3 regions of the Clostridium hominis genome follow, and region 2 is predicted to be linked to each of the others. Evidence: predicted binding sites of a transcription regulator. Region 2 holds the regulator's gene; each other region holds the start of a gene.

Region 1 (6,598 bases), on a different contig from region 2:
ACTCTTTAATCATCCAAAATACATATAAATAAAGCCTACAAAAATCATATGTAGGCCTTATTATTACTTAATTAATCCTTATTCTATTTTACTACGTTTTGTCCTGCAATTCTACCAAAAACAACAATATCTGTGATAGCATTTCCACCTAAGCGATTTGTTCCATGAATATCTCCTACGACTTCTCCTGCTGCATATAGGTTTTCAATAACCTTTCCGTCTTTATTTATAACTTCTGCATTTGTATTGATATTAATACCACCCATAGTATGATGAGTTGATGGAGTTACTTTTTGTATATAGAATGGTCCTTCAGCTATAGTTCTTAATGTTCCACCCTTATTAAAATCTGCATCCTTACCATCTGCAACAAATCCATTAAACTTATTTATTGTTTCAGTTAATGCTTCTTTACTTATACCATAATGTTCTGCTGCTTCTTCAATTGAATCAGCTTTAAATATTACCCCGTCTTTCTCCATTGTTTCATATTCTTTACTATGAACTTCTACCATATTTCCAACTGACTCTACTTCTTGTCCCCAAATTAAGTATGCTATAGAATCTGTTTGCTCTATTATTCCTTTAGATATAACATCTCTTCTACCCATTTCATCTACAAATCTTTCACCTTCTTGATTTACAAGTATAGCACCGTCAAATCTTGAATTTGAAACATATGAAATTATTCCTGTTACTGGACTACATGTTGGATAAACTTGAATAAACTCCATATCCACTAAGTTAGCCCCGACTTCCTCAGCCATCTTTATTCCATCACCAGTACTTGCTTCTGTACAAGTTGTCTTATATTTTTCATCATAATGATCATTATATTTCTTTCTCATTTCTACATCAGCACCAAAACCACCTGTTGCTAATATTACACCTTTGTCAGCATTAAATACTACTTCTTTACCTTTATTTTCAGCAACTACACCTTTTATAGAACCATTTTCTTCAACTAGCTTTTTACCTGCTGTCTCCATAAAGAACTCAACACCTAGTTCTTCAGCTTTAGCCTTAAGCTTATTTATTAACTCAGTTCCCTTATTTCCTTTAGGTATCAAAGCCCTTGGCACAGAATGTCCACCAAATTGTTGTAATCTATCCGGCATTAATTCTACTCCCATATCATCAATTAACCAATTAACCGCATCTAATGCATTCTCTGCCATAACTTTAACAAGTTCAGGATCATTTTCACTATCTCCACCCTTTATTGTATCCTCTGTAAATAATTCTACAGAATCCTCTATTCCATTAGCAATTTGTTGTTCTGTTCCTGGAACATTTAATCCTCCTCCAGATACTAATGTATTCCCACCAGCGAACATAGTTTTTTCAATCACTACAACCTTTGCTCCAGATTGAGCTGCTTCTACTGCGGCTGAAAGTCCAGCTCCACCTGCTCCAACAACTACAACGTCAAAGGTATATTCATCTTGCATTTCTTTTCCTACTAATGATTGCTTTTCATCCTTACTAAACATATCATCTGTTCCGCCCGCTTGTCTTAATGCATCCTTTACAGCTTCCATCATTGCATTTGAGCTAACAGTTGCTCCACTTACAGTTTCAATATTAGTGCTATTAGTGTTCTTAATTACCTCTCCAATAGTCTCCATAGCACTATCCCCTAATCCTTTTGTTTCAGAATGCTCTAAAACTTTAACATCGCTTATCTTACCATCTTCTACTGTTACTTCCACTTTGATTTCTCCACCATTACCTGTGGCTTTCCCTACATATGTTCCTGCTGTATAGCCTTTATTGTCTGTAGATACTCCATCATCATTACCTTTTGAACATCCCACTGAAGTAGAAATTATACCTACTGCCATAATTAAAGCTATTATTCTCTTTGCTGATTTGTTCATCTTTAATTCCCCCATTTATAAATATTTTACCTCATTAAAACTTTAAATTGCTTATAAGGTTTTCGCTTGTTAATATTATAACAATTATATTTTCTTACGTATTTATAAAAATCGGTTCTTTTGTATAATTTTCGGCAATAACTTTATAATAAAAAAAGAATGAAACCAAATAAACGTTTGATTCCATTCTTTTTATATTACTATTTACAATTTTAAAATTCCTCATTATTAATTAATATTATTGGTTTTATCTCACTTCCATATATATCATTTCTAGATAAAAGATATTTCTTCACATCTTCTTTATTAGAAAACTTAGATATTTGAAATGGATCTATAGATGAAAATTTCTCAAGCACTATATATTCACCATCATTTTCGATCATAACTACAGAGTGTCCCACAAACATCTTATTTTCAAATTCATCATTTATATAGATATTTATTAATGAAACTTTGCCATTATTCTCGATCTTAACCTCTCTTTTGTTTAACTCATCTTTGATTAGTTCTATTATTTTTTTAGAATCTTTAGCATCACCTATATCTACAGGATTGAATAGGTTTATATATTTCTCTTTATCCTCTTTATTAAAGTCTAATATAGGATTATTATCAATTGCCTCAATATCAAACATCAAATAATTATCTGACTCAATTTCTCCTTTAGTTGTAACAAAATCTTTAAATAATTCAAATGCTGATAACCTACAATTTATTTCACTTAAAGTCATTCCATCGTCTAATATTTTCTCTTTTAAACTAACTGCAGCATATAATCCATTTATTGAATCTACGGTTACAAACTCTTCTTTTAATACACTTTTATCTTCAACTCTTTCATTATAATCATTAATATAATTTATATACGTATCTACATTTTCCCCATTTATACCATTATTAATAAGTAAAGTCTTCACTTCATCTTCCATTTTTTTATTTGTTATATTGGAAAGTGTTACTGGCACTTTTTCAACTTGATTTTCGCTTGAAATATTATTATCTTCTGTTAAATTATTTTTATCTTCACCACAGCCCACCATCATACTACCAATAACTAATGCTAAAGCTAATGTAATAAATCTTTTCTTCATAACTTTTACCTCCACTCTTTTATCGCAATTATATTATAATTTAGATGTTCAAAAATTGTAGTTACAAAACTATTACAACTAATTTACAAATTTTATTTTATTCCTATTATTAATTCATAAACAGCACTTACCTTTTAATAACAAAAAGAGTCCCATTTGAATGGAACTCTTTAATTCTATAATTACTATGATAAATTATAGTCTTAATTTATTGTTTTACAGGTAATTTAATAATAAATTCACTACCTTTTCCTAGTTCACTTTCTACCCAAATAACTCCGTTATGAAGCTCTATAAGCTGTTTACTTAGGGTCAGCCCTAGTCCGCTTCCTCCGTGCTCTTCAGATGTTTCAGAATACTCTTGTGAGAATCTATCAAAAATATACTTATGATATTTAGGATCTATACCTATTCCATTATCTTTAATAGATATTTTTATCTGTTCCCCTAGATCCCATAGGAAAACTTCAATAGTACCACCTTTATCTGTAAATTTTATAGCATTTGATATTAAGTTTATTATTACTCTTTCAATTTCTAAATCATCACATTCTATGATTTTTTCTTCTATGTAAGGTTCTACAATTAATTCTATATCCTTTTCATGCATTAAATCCTTCATAGATAATGCTACTTCTTCTACCAAGTAAACAATATCATGTTCTTTAATATTCAACTTATATGATCCTGATTCTATCTTAGAGGTATATATTATATTATCTATTAAATTCATAAGCCTTGTACAATTTCTCTTCACACTCTTCATATAGTGAGACATCTTCTCTTTTGGAATTTGTTTATCTTCCTCATTTAGATTCTCTATAACCTTCTGAGTTGCTGATATTATATTTAATGGTGTTCTTAATTCATGAGATAAATTTATAAAATAATTATTTTTATATTTCTCATGATATAACAGCTTTGAATATAATATCTTATTTTCCGATAACTTACTATTTAATTCGATTGTTCTTTGTTGTACCATATTATCTAATATTTTAACTCTATTCCATATTACATAAATTATAATAATTATTAATGCTCCATAGCAGAAATAAGCAAAAGGAGTTTTCCATGGAGGATTATCTATTTTTATTTTTATTTTTGTATAATCACTCCAATTACCGCTTGAATTTCTAGCTGCTACTTGAAATTCATACTCTCCAGGTAATAGATTAGAATATTTTATACTATTTTTATATTCACCAATTGTCCATTCCTCATTTAATCCTAATAATCTATACGCATATTTCACTTTATTAGTTTCCCTATAGTCAGGCATAAAAAATTTAAACTCTAGTTGATTATGCCTATAACTTAACTTTATTTCATCTCCTATAATAACCTTCCCACAATTACTTGATATAGCTTCAATCTCTACATTAGTTATAAATTCTTTTTCTTTTATTTGTTCTGGCATAAAGCTGGTTAATCCATTTGTTCCTCCAAAAAACATTTCTCCACTTATACTTTTAAAATACGCATATTGATTAAACTCATTTCCTTGTATACCATCAGTTCTATTGAAATTTATAAACTTTTCTTCTTCTATATCAAATTTTGTAATACCATAATTAGTACTAGCCCATAAATTTCCTTCATCATCAAATAAAATACCGTATACAAAATTATTAGGTAATCCATCATCTTCAGTATATCTAATGTATTTATTAGTTTCCTTATTAAATCTAACTATTCCATAATCAGTCGCTAGCCAAATATTCCCCTTATTATCTGAATTAATTGATAATATATAACTATACCTCCTAACTTCCTCTTCAGCTAAGTAATTATATCTCTTTAGTTCATTTGATTCTTTATTAAAACTTATTAATCCATCTTCTATACTTCCAGCTAACCATAAAAGCCCATCTTTGTCTTCATATATATCATTAAATGATAATACATTTACTCCGGCATCTTTAAAAATTTGCGAATGATCTGTAAATGTACCATTTCTATCACTTGAAAATATTCCATTACTAGTTCCTATCCATAGTACTCCTTTACTATCTATATGTAATGTCTTTACATCATTACAAGGTAATCCATTCTCTTCTCTATATTGTGCTTTTTCATGTGTATCCTTATTATATTTATCCAATCCATTTTGTGTTGCTATCCAAATTTCATCCTCTATCCCTGTAATATCTCTAACAAGATTATTACTAATATATAACTCTCCTTCATAATCTTCTGTCTGATCAACTCTTGTTATCTTATTATTTTCTCTATCAAAGATATTTAATCCATCATAAAAAGTTCCTATCCACAATACTCCATCACTATCTTCATATATCCCTGTTATACTCTCTGAACTTAAAGAATTACTATCAAAAGGATCAGATTTATAATAATTAAATAAATTTTCCGGATTAAACAAACTTATTCCATCATTGGTCCCTATCCAAATAGCTCCTGATTTATCTTCACATATAGACTTTGTATCATCACTAATTAAACTTCCTAAGTTATATTTAGAAGATTTATATCTAATAAACCTATTCTCTTCTTCTATAAACTTAGCAAATCCATAATCAGTAGCAATCCATACAGTTCCTCTACTATCCCTTAATACATCTCTTATATACGCCCCGGGAATTCCATCTTCAAATCGTGGCATATACTTTTCAATCTCTTCTGTTTTTAGATTTAACTTATTTAACCCTCCGTAGTATGTTCCAATCCATAAATACCCCAATTCATCTGCATATAAGCTATATATGAAATTATGACTAATACTCTTTTCCTCTTCTTCACTTGCAAAATATTTTATTACTTCCTCTGTCTCATTATTAATCTTATTTAACCCATTTCTAGTACCTATCCAATAATGTCCATACATATCCTCAGCTAATGAGTATACTTCCTGATGGCTTAAAGATTTATTATCGTCTTCAGAATTATATATTCTAATAAAATTATCATTTTCTTTATCGTAAATATTTAATCCATCATTAGTTCCGACCAATATATCTCCATTTTTACTTATTAATATTTCTCTAATTCTGTAATGAGAAATATTACATCCATCTTCATTAGGCAAATAATTTGTTATTTCATCTGTCACTGTGTTAATTTTACTTAACCCAGTAGTAGTTCCAATCCATATGTTACCTTCCTTATCCTCTTTTATATCTGTTATTGAATTTCCACTTATACTATTTTCTTTACCATTATATTTATATACTTCAAACTTATTTCCATTATATTTATTAAGTCCATCACCAGTTCCAATCCACATATATCCTCTACTATCCTGAATTATTGTTGAGACACTCCCTTGAGATAGACCATCTTCTGTTGTTATCCGCTTAAAATTTCTATTAGCATAATTTATAACTGCATAAGTTGTTTTATCTACAATACATAATATTATAATAATTAATAATAAACCCCTCGCTAGTTTTCTAAATCCATTCTCCAAACCCTACTACCTCTTTTTGTACTTTTTGTATAATTATATCATTTTTTATCATTTTTAGCAGTATAAACAATAACCATTTTATTCCCAATCAATTTCTATATTTCGAAATATATCCTTTAACCAAATACCTATCAACATTTCCTTAAGAAAAATATGCCTACGGCAGATATAATATCTATGCCGTAGGCATTTATTTA
Region 2 (6,598 bases):
AGATATCTGAAAGCTTTAACATCTTCTTCGTTTACAGATACAGCGGTAGTTAATTGCTTTTTGCCTTCTTTAAAGCACATACCACCAATGTTAACAGACTTAATAGTTACTCCAGCATCTACAAGTCTTACTACATCAGTAGGATTAGTAAATAAGAATAAAACCGTATCATTTGCATAAGTAGGATTGTTATAAACTCTTACAGCCTTATCTATACTTACAACGTGAGATTTTACTCCAGGGGGAGCAACTTGAGTTAATAAAGTTTTTCTAAGATTATCGTTAGCAACCTCATCGTTACAAACAATAATCCTTTGGCATTTACATTCTTTTGTCCATACTGTTACAACTTGACCATGAATTAATCTGTCATCAATTCTAGCTAATCCAATTTTCATAACAAATCGTCATCTCCTTTATTTAGTTCTATAGATTTTTTTAATGAGCAAACACTTTTTTGAGCTGAATTTATAGCTATTTCCACTAATTCATTTAATGTAGAATTTTCTAAATTAGAGTAGACCTCTAACAACATAGGAAGATTAACACCTGTAACCACATCCATGTTAACGTTATCAAAGACTAATATACTAGCGGCATTGAATGGACTTCCACCAAACAAGTCAACTAAGAAAAGAATTTTAGGATCTTGATCAAGTTTATTTACTATATCCTTATATTTATTAATCAAATCATTTTGTCCTTCTCCAGGAAGAAAGGTTATGTAGTTAACATTTTCTAACTTGCCATAAATAAGTTCAGCTGAATTGATAAGTTCTTTAGAAAAGCTACCATGTGTTCCAATTATAAGTGATATCATCAAATCATCTCCTTAATTTTTAAATTAAAAATAGTAAAGAATAATAATAAGGATCAAAGGGTTCAGCTTATATTCACTAAAATATTTACTTTATATCTATATGTTAATAAATTGTGAATAGAATAAATATTTTCATATTTTGAAATTTTAACATAGAAATAATGTTGACAAAAATGCTAGGATAAGCATAATATATAAATATGAACATATGAACAATCATTCATATGAATGGGGGGTTAAGATGGAAGAAAAAAATGAAAGCTGTTTATGTAATGTAATACACAAGAATGTAGTAGAAGAAGTAAGAGAGAAATTACCACAAGAAGAGATGCTTTATGAGCTAGCGGAGTTTTTTAAGGTATTTGGAGATACAACGAGAATAAGAATACTTTGTGCACTATTTGAAGCTGAAATGTGTGTATGTGATTTATCAGCACTTTTAAATATAAGTCAGTCAGCTATTTCACATCAATTAAGAGGGTTAAAATCTGCAAGAATAGTTAAATTCAGAAGAGAAGGTAAAGTTGTTTATTACTCACTTGATGATGAGCATATTAAGCATATTTTTGATGAAGGATTTAGACATATATCAGAATAAAGGAGGGGAATTTAAATGGATGAAGGGATTAAAAAAATTAAGCTGTTATTAAAAGGGTTAAGTTGTGCAAATTGTGCTAACAAGATAGAAGGCAAAGTTAACAATATAAAAGGTGTAAAAGAAGCCTTTGTGAACTTTGCTACTAGTACTTTAACAATTGAAGTTTTAGAAGGATATAAAAAAGAAGATTTAATAGAGGAAATAAAAGATATAGTAAAATCCATTGAAAAAGGTGTAAGTGTTGAAGAAATAAAAGGTAGTTTAAAGCGTCCAACTAAAACAATAAGTAAATGTGAAGATGGTGCTTGTATTATAAATGATAATAATTATGTAAATACTGAAATAATAAATAATAGTAGCAAGATACTATTAAAAGGATTAACTTGTGCTAATTGTGCAAATAAAATTGAGAATAAGATTAGAAAACTTGATAGTATAAAAAATGCTACTATAAATTTTGCAACTACGACTTTAATAGTAGAGCTAAATCAAGGTAATGAAATAGATGAAGTGTTTAAAGAGATTAGTAAAATAGTAAAGTCCTTAGAACCAGACGTTGAAGTTGAATTGAAAAAGGAAGTTAAAAGAAGTAAGAAAAATAGAACTATTTTAAATGATAAAAATAGTACAGATGAATTAATAGTTGAGGATGAAAAGAAAACTATTGTTTCATATATAAAAGAAAATATAGCTCTATTTATAGGAATGATAGGTTTTATTATAGCTGTTATGTTAGAAGGTTATCCATTAGTAGCATTTATAATTTTTGTAGCTACCTATTTACTTATAGGTAAGAATGTGCTTATAACAGCAGCAAAGAATATATTAAGAGGTGAAGTTTTTGATGAAAACTTCTTAATGGCTATAGCTACTTTAGGAGCTTTTGCTATAGGTGAATATCCAGAAGCTGTGGCAGTTATGCTATTCTTTGAAATAGGAGAAGCATTCCAAAAGTATGCAGTTGAAAGATCAAGAAAATCTATATCTTCTTTAATGAATATAAGAGCTGATTATGCAACTATATTTGAAAATGGAAATGAGTTAAGAATAGCGCCAGAAGATGTAGAAATTGATGAGATAATAATAATAAAACCAGGTGAAAGAGTTCCTTTAGATGGAATAGTTATTGATGGAACAAGTTTTATAGATACATCTGCATTAACAGGAGAATCAGTACCTAGAGAAATAACTGTTGATACAGAAATATTGGCTGGTGCTATAAATAATACTGGAGTGTTAAAAGTAAGGGTTACAAGAGAGTATGGAGAGTCAACTGTTGCAAGAATTTTAGAACTTGTTGAAAATGCTTCAAATAAAAAAGCTTCAGCAGAAAAATTTATAACAAAGTTTTCTAAGATTTATACACCTGTAGTTTGTTTAATAGCTTTATTGGTTGCAATAGTTCCACCATTAGTTATGAAGGATCAAACATTTTCTATATGGATATATAGAGCATTATCTTTATTAGTAGTATCATGTCCATGTGCATTAGTAGTATCAGTTCCACTTGGCATATTTGCAGGAATAGGTGGTGCATCTAAAAAAGGTGTACTAGTTAAAGGTGGAAATTATCTTGAAGCATTAAAAGATGTTGAAACAGTAGTTTTTGATAAAACTGGTACTTTAACTAAAGGTGTATTTAAGGTAACAGAAATAAATACTAATAATATTGATAAGGATGAATTACTAAAATTAGCTGCATACGGTGAGAGTAATTCTAATCACCCTATAGCATTATCAATAGTAAATGCATACGGAAAAGAAATAAATAAAGAAATACTAAGCAATTATGAAGAAGTTTCAGGTCATGGAATAAGAGTTAATATTGAAGGAAAAGAAGTTCTTTTAGGCAACTATAAATTAATGAATAAATTTAATATAAAGTTTAATGATGTAGATACTATAGGTACAATAGTTCATATTGCTATTGATGGACAATATAAAGGAAATATAGTTATATCAGATGAAATAAAAGAAACATCTAAGGAAGCAATAGAAACTTTAAAGAATATTGGTATAAAAAATACTGTAATGCTTACAGGTGATAACAGAGTTGTAGCTGATAAGGTTGGAAAGATAATAGGATTAGATCAAGTTTATTCTGAATTATTACCAGCTGATAAAGTAGAGAAGGTTGAAAAGCTAATGAATAGTAAATCTTCAAAAGGTAAGCTTGTTTTCGTTGGTGATGGAATAAATGATGCTCCAGTGCTTGCTAGAGCTGATATAGGAATAGCAATGGGTGGAATTGGATCTGATGCGGCTATAGAAGCTGCAGATGTTGTATTAATGAAGGATGATCCTAAGTCTATAGTTGATGCAATAAAAACAGCAAGAAAAACAAATAAAATTCTTTTGCAAAATATAATTTTTGCACTAGCAATAAAAACTCTAGTTATGATTTTAGTAGCTTTTGGTTTAGGAACTATGTGGGAAGCAGTATTTGCTGATGTAGGAGTTACAATATTAGCAGTAATTAACTCTATTAGATGTCTTAGATAAAAGTTGACAAAGAATTTTACTTTAATTATAATTTAAAAGTCGAGAATATTTAGGCATAAGGGAGTAGCATGCAAGATCACCGCATCTTGTAGCAAAGTCAACATATTGATGTTAACACATCTGGCTTTGCTTTAAATTGTGAGACTTATGTATAACGGATCTGCTACGTTATACATAAGTCTCTATTTTTTTAGGAAAAATAAAATGATATTATTTACTAAAATAAATAAAAATTTGAATGAAAAATGCTATAGAGGTAATAAAGTAATTAAATATTTTATATATAAATTTAAAGTGTGGAGGAGATTATGGATTTATTAAGTTTAATTTTTTTAGCAGTAGGATTAGCTATGGACGCTTTTGCAGTTTCTGTAGCACTAGGGTTAAAGATTCCAGTAAGAGATAAGTGGAAAATAGCATTAAAAGCTGGATTGTTCTTTGGGATAGCACAAGGAGTTATGCCTCTAATTGGATGGATATTAGGAAATGGATTTAGTAGTTATATTGAAAAGTTTGATCACTGGATAGCATTCATACTGTTAGCTATAATTGGTGGAAAAATGATTCATGAAGCTATTCACCCTGATGAAGATAGCGATGATGAAGTAGATACAGGAATGAAAAGAATGTTTATATTAGCGATTGCTACAAGTATAGATGCTTTAGCTGTTGGAGTTAGTTTTGCATTCTTAAATGTAAATATCATAAGTGCTGTATTGATTATAGGGATAATAACACTTGTAACTTCTGCTATAGGTGTTATAATAGGAAAGATATTTGGAGACTTATTCTCTGGGAAGGCTGAAATAATAGGTGGAGTTATATTAATCTTAATAGGATTAAAAATTTTGCTAGAACACCTTGGAATATTTTAAAAAATAATATACACTATTACTTGTTTGATATACAATTTAGAAAAAATATTTACAAAAATAAGTCATCTATATTTATTGAGAGATATAGAATACATATAAAAAGTATGTTATTATATTATCAATGTATAAAAGTAGAGAAAGTGGACTTAATTAAATATAAGATACTTTAAGGAGAATTTAGATTATGGAAAGAAAAAAACATGTTTCTATGGCTGTAATTAAAAGATTGCCTAAATACCATAGATATCTACAAGAGTTAATGGCAAATGATGTAGATAGAATTTCTTCAAAAGAACTTGGAGAAAAAATAGGTTTTACAGCTTCACAAATAAGACAAGATTTAAATAACTTTGGAGATTTCGGGCAACAAGGTTATGGGTACAATGTAAAAGATCTTTATAACCAAATAGGATTAATATTGGGACTAGATACAGAGTACAAAGCCTTGATAGTTGGGGCTGGTAATATAGGTCAGGCAATTGCCAACTATAGATTCTCTAAAGCTGGATTAAATATTAATGCAATTTTTGATGCTAATCCAAAATTACTAGGGATGAAAATTAGAGATATCGAAATAAAAGATATTGATGAATTAGAAAGATATGCAGAAGAAAATCCAACAGATGTAGGAATTATCTGTGTACCAAGAATAAATGCTCAAAAGGTATGTGATATTTTAGTTAAATGTGGAATAAAGGGAATATGGAACTTTGCTCCTGTAGACTTAAAAGTGCCAAGTGATGTAATAGTAGAAAATGTACATCTATCTGAAAGTTTATTAACTTTAATATATTTAATGCATAGTGAAGCAGAATCACATCTAGAAGAAGAGCAAGGTGAATAGTCTTTAGGAAAAGTCTATCTTGGATGTAACTACTAGATATACATATATACTTTCAATATGGTAATAAATTAATGCCACATTGAAAGTATATTTTTTTGTTTATAACATTAATTTATTATATAAAAAATATTATATCCAAAAGTTATGTTAAATTTTAACAAAAAAGTAAAAAGTTATTGAAAAACTCTTTTTAAAGTAATATAATAATCACAGAAGTTAAATTATTCCAACTACTATACTAAAGACGACAAAAAAGTATATTTTTTTAATCATTATTGTTAGAAAATTAACAATAAAATTGTCTTATGCTTTTTTTGATGATGAATTTTGTATAAAAGAGAGGAATGTTGAGAATGCAAGTTGATGTAGAATTAAAAAATGTCATTTTAGAAACTGAAGGTAATTTAGCAACTATTATTATTAATAGACCTAAAGCTTTAAATGCCCTAAATTCAGACACTTTGAGAGAGTTAGACATAGTAATAGATAGTATTGAAAATAATAGTGAGATCTATTGCGTAATAGTAACAGGAGCTGGGCAAAAGGCTTTTGTGGCTGGAGCTGATATTGCAGAAATGAAAGATTTAAATTCAACAGAAGCTGAAGAGTTTGGATTACTTGGTAATAAAGTATTTAGAAGATTAGAGACCTTAGAGAAGCCTGTAATTGCAGCTATACCTGGATTTGCCCTAGGGGGAGGTTGTGAACTTGCTATGGCTTGCGATATAAGAATAGCATCAGAAAAAGCTAGATTTGCACAACCAGAAGCTGGCCTTGGGATAACACCAGGATTTGGAGGAACTCAAAGACTTCCGAGATTAGTAGGAGCAGGAAAAGCTAAGGAGCTTATATATACTTGCGCAATGGTAAATGCTGAAGAAGCTTTAAGAATTGGATTAGTTAATAAAGTGGTACCTGTAGAAAGTTTAATGGATGAAGCTAAGAAAATGGCAAGTTCA
Region 3 (6,598 bases), on a different contig from region 2:
TCATCAAGTGTTGGCCAATTTTTATTGTACTTTTGTCTCATCTCAACATTTTTTCCAAATCCACCTGTAGCTAATATTACCCCGTTATTTGCATTAAAAGTATACTTAGCTCCATTTTTATGTGTAGCATTAACACCTACCACTTTACCACTTTCATCTGTAATTAATTCTTCTGCTTCAGTTTGTAAGTAGAACTCTACTCCAAGACCTCTAGCCTTTTCTTCTAGTGTATCCATATATTGTGGTCCATCACCTTTTGGCCATAAAGTTCTTGCAACCTTATGTCCACCATACCAGCTTTGTTCGTCTTTAAATTCAACCTTACATTCATCTCTTAACCACTCAGCTGTAGGAAGTGCATTTTCCGCAATAATTCTTACTAAGTCTGGATTACCTATATTATATCCGCCTTCTAGTATATCTTTGTAATATTGGTCTACAGAGTCATCAGTAATACCTTCTTTCTTTTGTACCCAGTTTCCAGGAGCAGCAAATTCTCCACCTGACATTCTTGTATTACCACCTGTAATGTCCATTTTTTCTATAACAACAACATTATCTGCACCTTGCAATTTAGCTTCTATAGCAGCTGTTATACCAGCTCCTCCAGCTCCCACAATTACAACATCAGAAGTTACTGTTTGATCTTCACCTTTTTCCATTTCAACCTTTGTATTATATTTTGAAATATCTCCACCAGCTACCTCTATTGCATTTGTTACTGCTGATATTATAGCTTTACTTGATGCTGTAGCTCCTGAAAGTGTATCAACACCAACTGAATTATTTTCTGCTATACTTTTAGATAACGCATCTAAAGCCTTACTTCCAATTCCAACTGTTTCAACATTATCTAGAACTTTAACTTCAGTTATCTTTTCTCCAGAAATAGTTACTTCAACCTTTAAAGGTCCTTGATACCCTGTAGATTCTCCTGTATAAACTCCATCCTTTAATGCTACAGTTTCTTTCTTAGATACAAAATCTTTCATTGCATCATTAACTGCTGCAATTATAGCCTTGGAAGTCATAGTTGCTCCTGATACGACTTCAACATCAGCACTATTCTTTGATACAATTTCTTCTGGCAAGCTTTCAATAGCTTTTGTACCTATTCCTTCTGTTTCTGAATGAGATTTTATTTCTACTCTTTTTATACTATCTTCTGATAACTCAACTTCAAGTTCTAACTTTCCACCAAATCCATCTGCTACTCCTGTATAAGTTCCTGGTGTATATTTCCCATTAGAAGTTGAATCAGTCTTTCCACAACCAACAAATATCATAGATGCTGCTAAAACTAATAATATTAATTTCTTCTTCATTACTTTGTCCCCCTCAATCGTTTGATAATATTATAACAATCCTATTTTTATCTTTGAATGGACAAATGTTTAATAATTTTGTACTTTTGTTACTATTTTAAATAAATATATGTATTTCTCTTATATGTTGATTTTTGTCAAAATATTGTATAATATTCTTATTACCATCAATATAAGGAGTTTTTATTGTGAAAATATTAATCAGTTTAAATATAAAAAGAAAAATACTATTTTTCTTTACTATAGCTACATTAATAATCTCTGGTTCACTATGTGCCTATATAAATTTTGTAGTCAAGCCTAACGACATTGAAAACACTAAATTTACAATTGCACAGACAGTTGAATCTAAATCCACAGAGGTTGGTTTATGGATAAATAAAAAAGCTGTTGAGTATAGAATTATTTCTGCCATACCAGCATTTACTTCAATGGATATAAGAGAAATAACTCCTTTAATAGATAGATTCACTTCTTTATATGTACGCAACGGCGAAACTATGGAAACATTTTCTTACATAGGAAAGAATGGATTCTGCTGGATAAACAGTGAAGCTACTGAAAACTTGATGGATTATAACGATTATAAAACTGCCTATGATTCTGATAGAGAATTCATTATCGGAAAACCAGTAGTGAATAAAAATAATAGAGAAGTAATGCTATTCTACTACCCTGTTTTAGGTTACGAAAATCAAAAAGAGGCATTAATTTGTTCTGCTGTTCCCACTGTTGGATTAAAACAAATAATAGATTCTTCTCAAATATATAACGGAAAAACCTGGGTTATGAATAGTAATCATAACCTATTAACTACTAATGAAGAATATTTCTATAATAATTATTTATCAAAAAGAGATATTGAAAATATAAAGCTAGAAAGCTTATCGTCCTCAGGAGAGATTGAGCTTATAAATACTAATGGTGAAGTATGTACTTTATTTTACTCGCCTGTTAATCAATATGACGACTGGGTTGTATGTACTTTAGTCAATAATGCTGAATTATCAGCTGCCGCTGATAATATGTTGGCAGGAATAATATTATTGTTAATTTTCCTTCTGATTATAACTTTATTTATCGGAGTATTTTTAACTCGTTCTGTTATGGAACCTATAGATAATCTTCGTAAATGTATGAAGGAAGTTGAACACGGAAACTTAAGTTCATACTATGATACAACTCTAGCTAAAGATGAAATATATGAACTTGGCTTAACCTACAACAAAATGTTAGATCATATTTCTAAGTTAATTGAACAGATATATAAAGAGCAAAGTGAAAAAAGATCTGCTGAATTAACAGCTTTACAAGCACAGATAAAGCCTCACTTTTTATATAATACCCTTGATAATATTAAATGGATGGCTAAAGATCAAGGTGCTGAGGATGTCGCTAAAATAATCACATCTTTATCAACATTTTTTAGGACTTCTTTAAGTAATGGTCAAGAATTCATTACACTTAAGGAAGAAATTAAACATACAAAATCTTATTTAGATATACAAGCTATAAAGTATAGAGAGAAAGTTAGATATAATATTTATCTTGATGAGAATATAAAAAATATCCTTATAGCTAAAATAATACTTCAACCTTTAGTAGAAAACTCCATTAATCATGGAATTAGGCCTAAAGATAGCATTGGTACTATCTCTATTTCTTGTAGCTTATATTCCAATAACCTAAATAAGTATATAAAAATCACTGTAGAAGATAATGGTGTTGGTATGAGCGAATCAGAGTTAGCAAACCTAAGAAATAATTTAGAAGAGCTTAATAATAGTAAGAGCTTTGGTATGATTAATACATTAAGAAGGTTAAGATCTTTTTATGGTGAAGATGTAATTTTCGAAGTTGAAAGCAAAGAAAATGTCGGTACTAAAATTAATATTTTACTGCCTTATATGGAGGATAAAAATGTATAGAGCTATTGTTGCAGATGATGAAGATATCATAGTAAATGGTATGAGCAAATATATACAATCATTAAATTTAGATATTAAGGTTGTTGCCACTTCTAATGATGGCAGAGATACCTTAGAAAAATTCAATAAATATTGTCCTGATATATTATTAATAGATATTAATATGCCCCACTTAACAGGATTAGATTGTATAAAAGAAATTAGAAAATTCAACAGTACAACTGTAATAATAATTATTTCAGGATATGATAAGTTCGAATATGCTAAACAAGCTATTCAAAATAATGTTGATTTTTATTTACTAAAACCTATCGATGATGATGAATTTTTAGATGTATTAAAGGATGCAATAAATATATTTAATGATAGACTTGAAAAACAAAATATATTATCTAAATATACTTTAAACAATAATGACATAGATGGAAATGTAATAGATTATATAAACTCTCATTATACTCAATCTGATTTATCTACCGACTTATTAGAGTCAAAATTTAATATGAATAGAATTTCATTATACAAATTAATAAAAAAGGCAACAAATATGAGCTTTATTGAGTATGTTACAACTTTGAGGATAAATCATGCAATTAGATTACTTGATTCTAATCAAAAGCTATCTATCGGTGAGATAGCACTTGAAGTCGGATATTCTGACCAATATTATTTTAGTAGAGTATTTAAAAAATCAACTGGATACTCTCCAAAAGATTATAAAAATAAATCTAAAGAAGGAGTGTCTTAATTGAAATCAAAACATATTTTACTCTGTCTAATAACTATTATTGTTATCTGCCTTTTCTCATTTTACAATCACTTCAAGTTGGACAACTACAATTCTAGTGGTCAAAATATAAGTGGTACCTTCTCCGGAAGCTATAAAGGTGAGAATGGTAATATACTTTTAGATGTAGTAATAAAAGAAAATGTAATAACTCATATAGAACTATTATCCCATACTGAAAATCCTGGATTTAATAAGGCTATAGTTCAGCTAACAGATGATATAATAACCTCAAATTCTTTAGATGTAGATATTGTATCTGGTGCAACACTGACCAGTACAAGCTTCATAAAAGCTGTTGAAGATGCATTAAAAAACAGTGGAATAAATCCATCTGATTTGAAAGATGTATCAACTATTACTACCTCAAAAGACGATTACCTTACTAATAATTGCGATATCCTAATTATAGGTGGTGGTGGTGCTGGACTTAGCGCTGCAATAGAGGCTAGTTCTACATCTGAATGTAAAGTTATTCTTCTTGAAAAAATGTCCTTTGCTGGAGGTAATACCCGTATGTCTGGCGGCGAGTACGCTGCTCCTGGAAACTGGGTACAACTAAATGAAGGCATTCTAGATGATAGTATAGATACATTTTTTAATGATATATATTATGGTGGAAAAGAAAAAGGTAATCCTGAATTAATAAAAGTTTTGGCAGAAAATGCTTTAACTAATGCATTTTGGTTAAGAGATTTTGTCGGTGTAAAATATAAAGATACCCAATCTTGGTATGGTGGTCATTCTTATTCAAGAACATTGTGGCCTGAAGGTGATGGTCCCAAGTATGTAGATACACTTATTTCAAAAGCTGTTGATTTAGGAGTAGAATTTCATTATAATACAAAAGCTAATCAACTTCTTAAAGACGGAACTGGTAGAGTTATAGGAGTTCGTGCTGTTCGTAATGGTAAAATTATTGATTATGTAGCACAAAAAGGAGTTATTCTTACAACTGGGGGCTTTGGATCTAACATCGAAATGCGTGAAGAATATAATACAGTTTGGCCTACACTAGATGAAAGTATTCCAACAACAAATTCACCAGCTATTGTAGGTGACGGTATTAAAATGGCAGAGGAATTAGGTGCAAATATAGTAAATATGGAGTCAATTCAACTTTATCCAATAAATAACCCTGCTACAGGGAATTATTATTTCCTAGATTATGCAAGACTTAATAGTAATGCTATTTTGGTAAATAAACATGGAAATAGATTTGTTAATGAAAAAGAAACTAGAGATAATTTATCTGCCTCTATATTAAAGCAACCTGATTCACGTGCTTTTGAAATAATTGATAGTACTGTTATAAAAAAAATGAATTTAAAAGAAACTTATTCATCTGAAATCTCTAAAGGTTTAGCGCAAAAAGTACTAACTATTGGTACATTAGAAGAGTGTGCAGATTTTTTTGATATTCCATATGATAGCTTAATAGAAACAGCAAAAAAGTATAATTCTTATTCAACTACTGGAATAGATGAAGACTTTGGTCGTACATCTTCTTTAGAGCCTGTAGATATTAACGGAGAATTCATAATGTTTGCTGGTGTTGTTTCCGTTCATCATACTATGGGTGGCGTAGATATAGATAAAAATGCCAGAGTACTTGATATCAACAAAATACCTATCCCTGGTTTATATGCCGCTGGTGAAGTGACAGGTAGCATTCATGGTGGTAACAGACTTGGTTCACTGTCTATGCCTGATACAGTAACATTTGGTCGTATTGCTGCTAGAAGCGCTGTAAACATGCATTAGTATATTACATATGTTAAATAAGAAGGTGCTACATTTAGTAGTACCTTCCTTATTTACACCATTTTACTAAAGTTCAAACTCTTCAATTTCTATAGAGTATTCTCCACAATGTTTACATACATTGATTGTAACTAAATAACTATTATCAACTTTACCAAATCTATATAACTTATCAAATGTTGACCCTTCATATTCTGGTTCTATGTTACTTACAAAGTACTTTCCATCCTTTGTGAATATATAAAAATTATATCCTAAGAAATCAAAAAACTTCTTCTTCTCTTCAACTCCAGTTTGACACTTTTCACAAGCTAAATTAAAGTAAGCTTTAGAAAAATCAACCTTATCACTATTATTTAAAATCTCTATAATTTTTTCCTCATCTACATCATTAATAGGATTTTCATCATCATTGAAAAAGCACTCCAAGTTCTCTTCGTTTAATATATATTCTTTTCCATCAAATTTAAATTTATATTCCATATTATATCCCTTGCTTTCTTATCTAATTTACACCATTTTATCACAAATACATTATAAAGTTAAATATTAGTATTATTTTATTTAATTAATGATTTATTATTTTTATATTTACTTTTTCTTAAAATTATTCATTTTTTATTAACATTACTGGCAATTTGGTGTAAAATATATATATAAAATGGGGAGGGAATTAATTTGAGCAATAAAGATATTTACATAATTTTTTCAAAAACCGGAACTCTATTTTCTAATGTTATTTCATTCTTTACACAAAAAGAATTTGCACATACATCAATATCTCTAGATCCAAC

What was found. Region 2 encodes Rex, which represses fermentation and respiration genes when NADH is low (regulators of the CRP and FNR family bind a similar motif). Its sites were predicted from a motif close to ATTGTTAANNNNTTAACAAT; they were not measured.
Region 1: H8S20_RS05005 (flavocytochrome c) is a predicted target of Rex. The motif match lies at 1,946-1,965, and genes of this name have one in related genera.
Region 3: H8S20_RS09470 (flavocytochrome c) is a predicted target of Rex. The motif match lies at 1,346-1,365, and genes of this name have one in related genera.

Annotation. Positions count from the first base shown of each region.
Region 1 covers NZ_JACOOO010000005.1:83,019-89,616, forward strand. Annotated here, with positions in the region: gene H8S20_RS05005 (flavocytochrome c) at 84-1,880, opposite strand; gene H8S20_RS05010 (DUF4300 family protein) at 2,093-2,974, opposite strand; gene H8S20_RS05015 (sensor histidine kinase) at 3,183-6,401, opposite strand.
Region 2 covers NZ_JACOOO010000047.1:160,399-166,996, forward strand. Annotated here, with positions in the region: gene H8S20_RS19470 (mannose/fructose/sorbose PTS transporter subunit IIB) at 1-398, opposite strand, end outside; gene H8S20_RS19475 (PTS sugar transporter subunit IIA) at 395-820, opposite strand; gene H8S20_RS19480 (ArsR/SmtB family transcription factor) at 1,062-1,418, shown strand; gene H8S20_RS19485 (heavy metal translocating P-type ATPase) at 1,434-3,920, shown strand; gene H8S20_RS19490 (manganese efflux pump MntP) at 4,229-4,795, shown strand; gene H8S20_RS19495 (redox-sensing transcriptional repressor Rex) at 4,980-5,639, shown strand; gene H8S20_RS19500 (short-chain-enoyl-CoA hydratase) at 5,993-6,598, shown strand, end outside.
Region 3 covers NZ_JACOOO010000016.1:265,065-271,662, forward strand. Annotated here, with positions in the region: gene H8S20_RS09470 (flavocytochrome c) at 1-1,325, opposite strand, end outside; gene H8S20_RS20800 (sensor histidine kinase) at 1,514-3,253, shown strand; gene H8S20_RS09480 (response regulator transcription factor) at 3,246-4,001, shown strand; gene H8S20_RS09485 (flavocytochrome c) at 4,080-5,804, shown strand; gene H8S20_RS09490 (DUF3785 family protein) at 5,871-6,287, opposite strand; gene H8S20_RS09495 (C40 family peptidase) at 6,483-6,598, shown strand, end outside.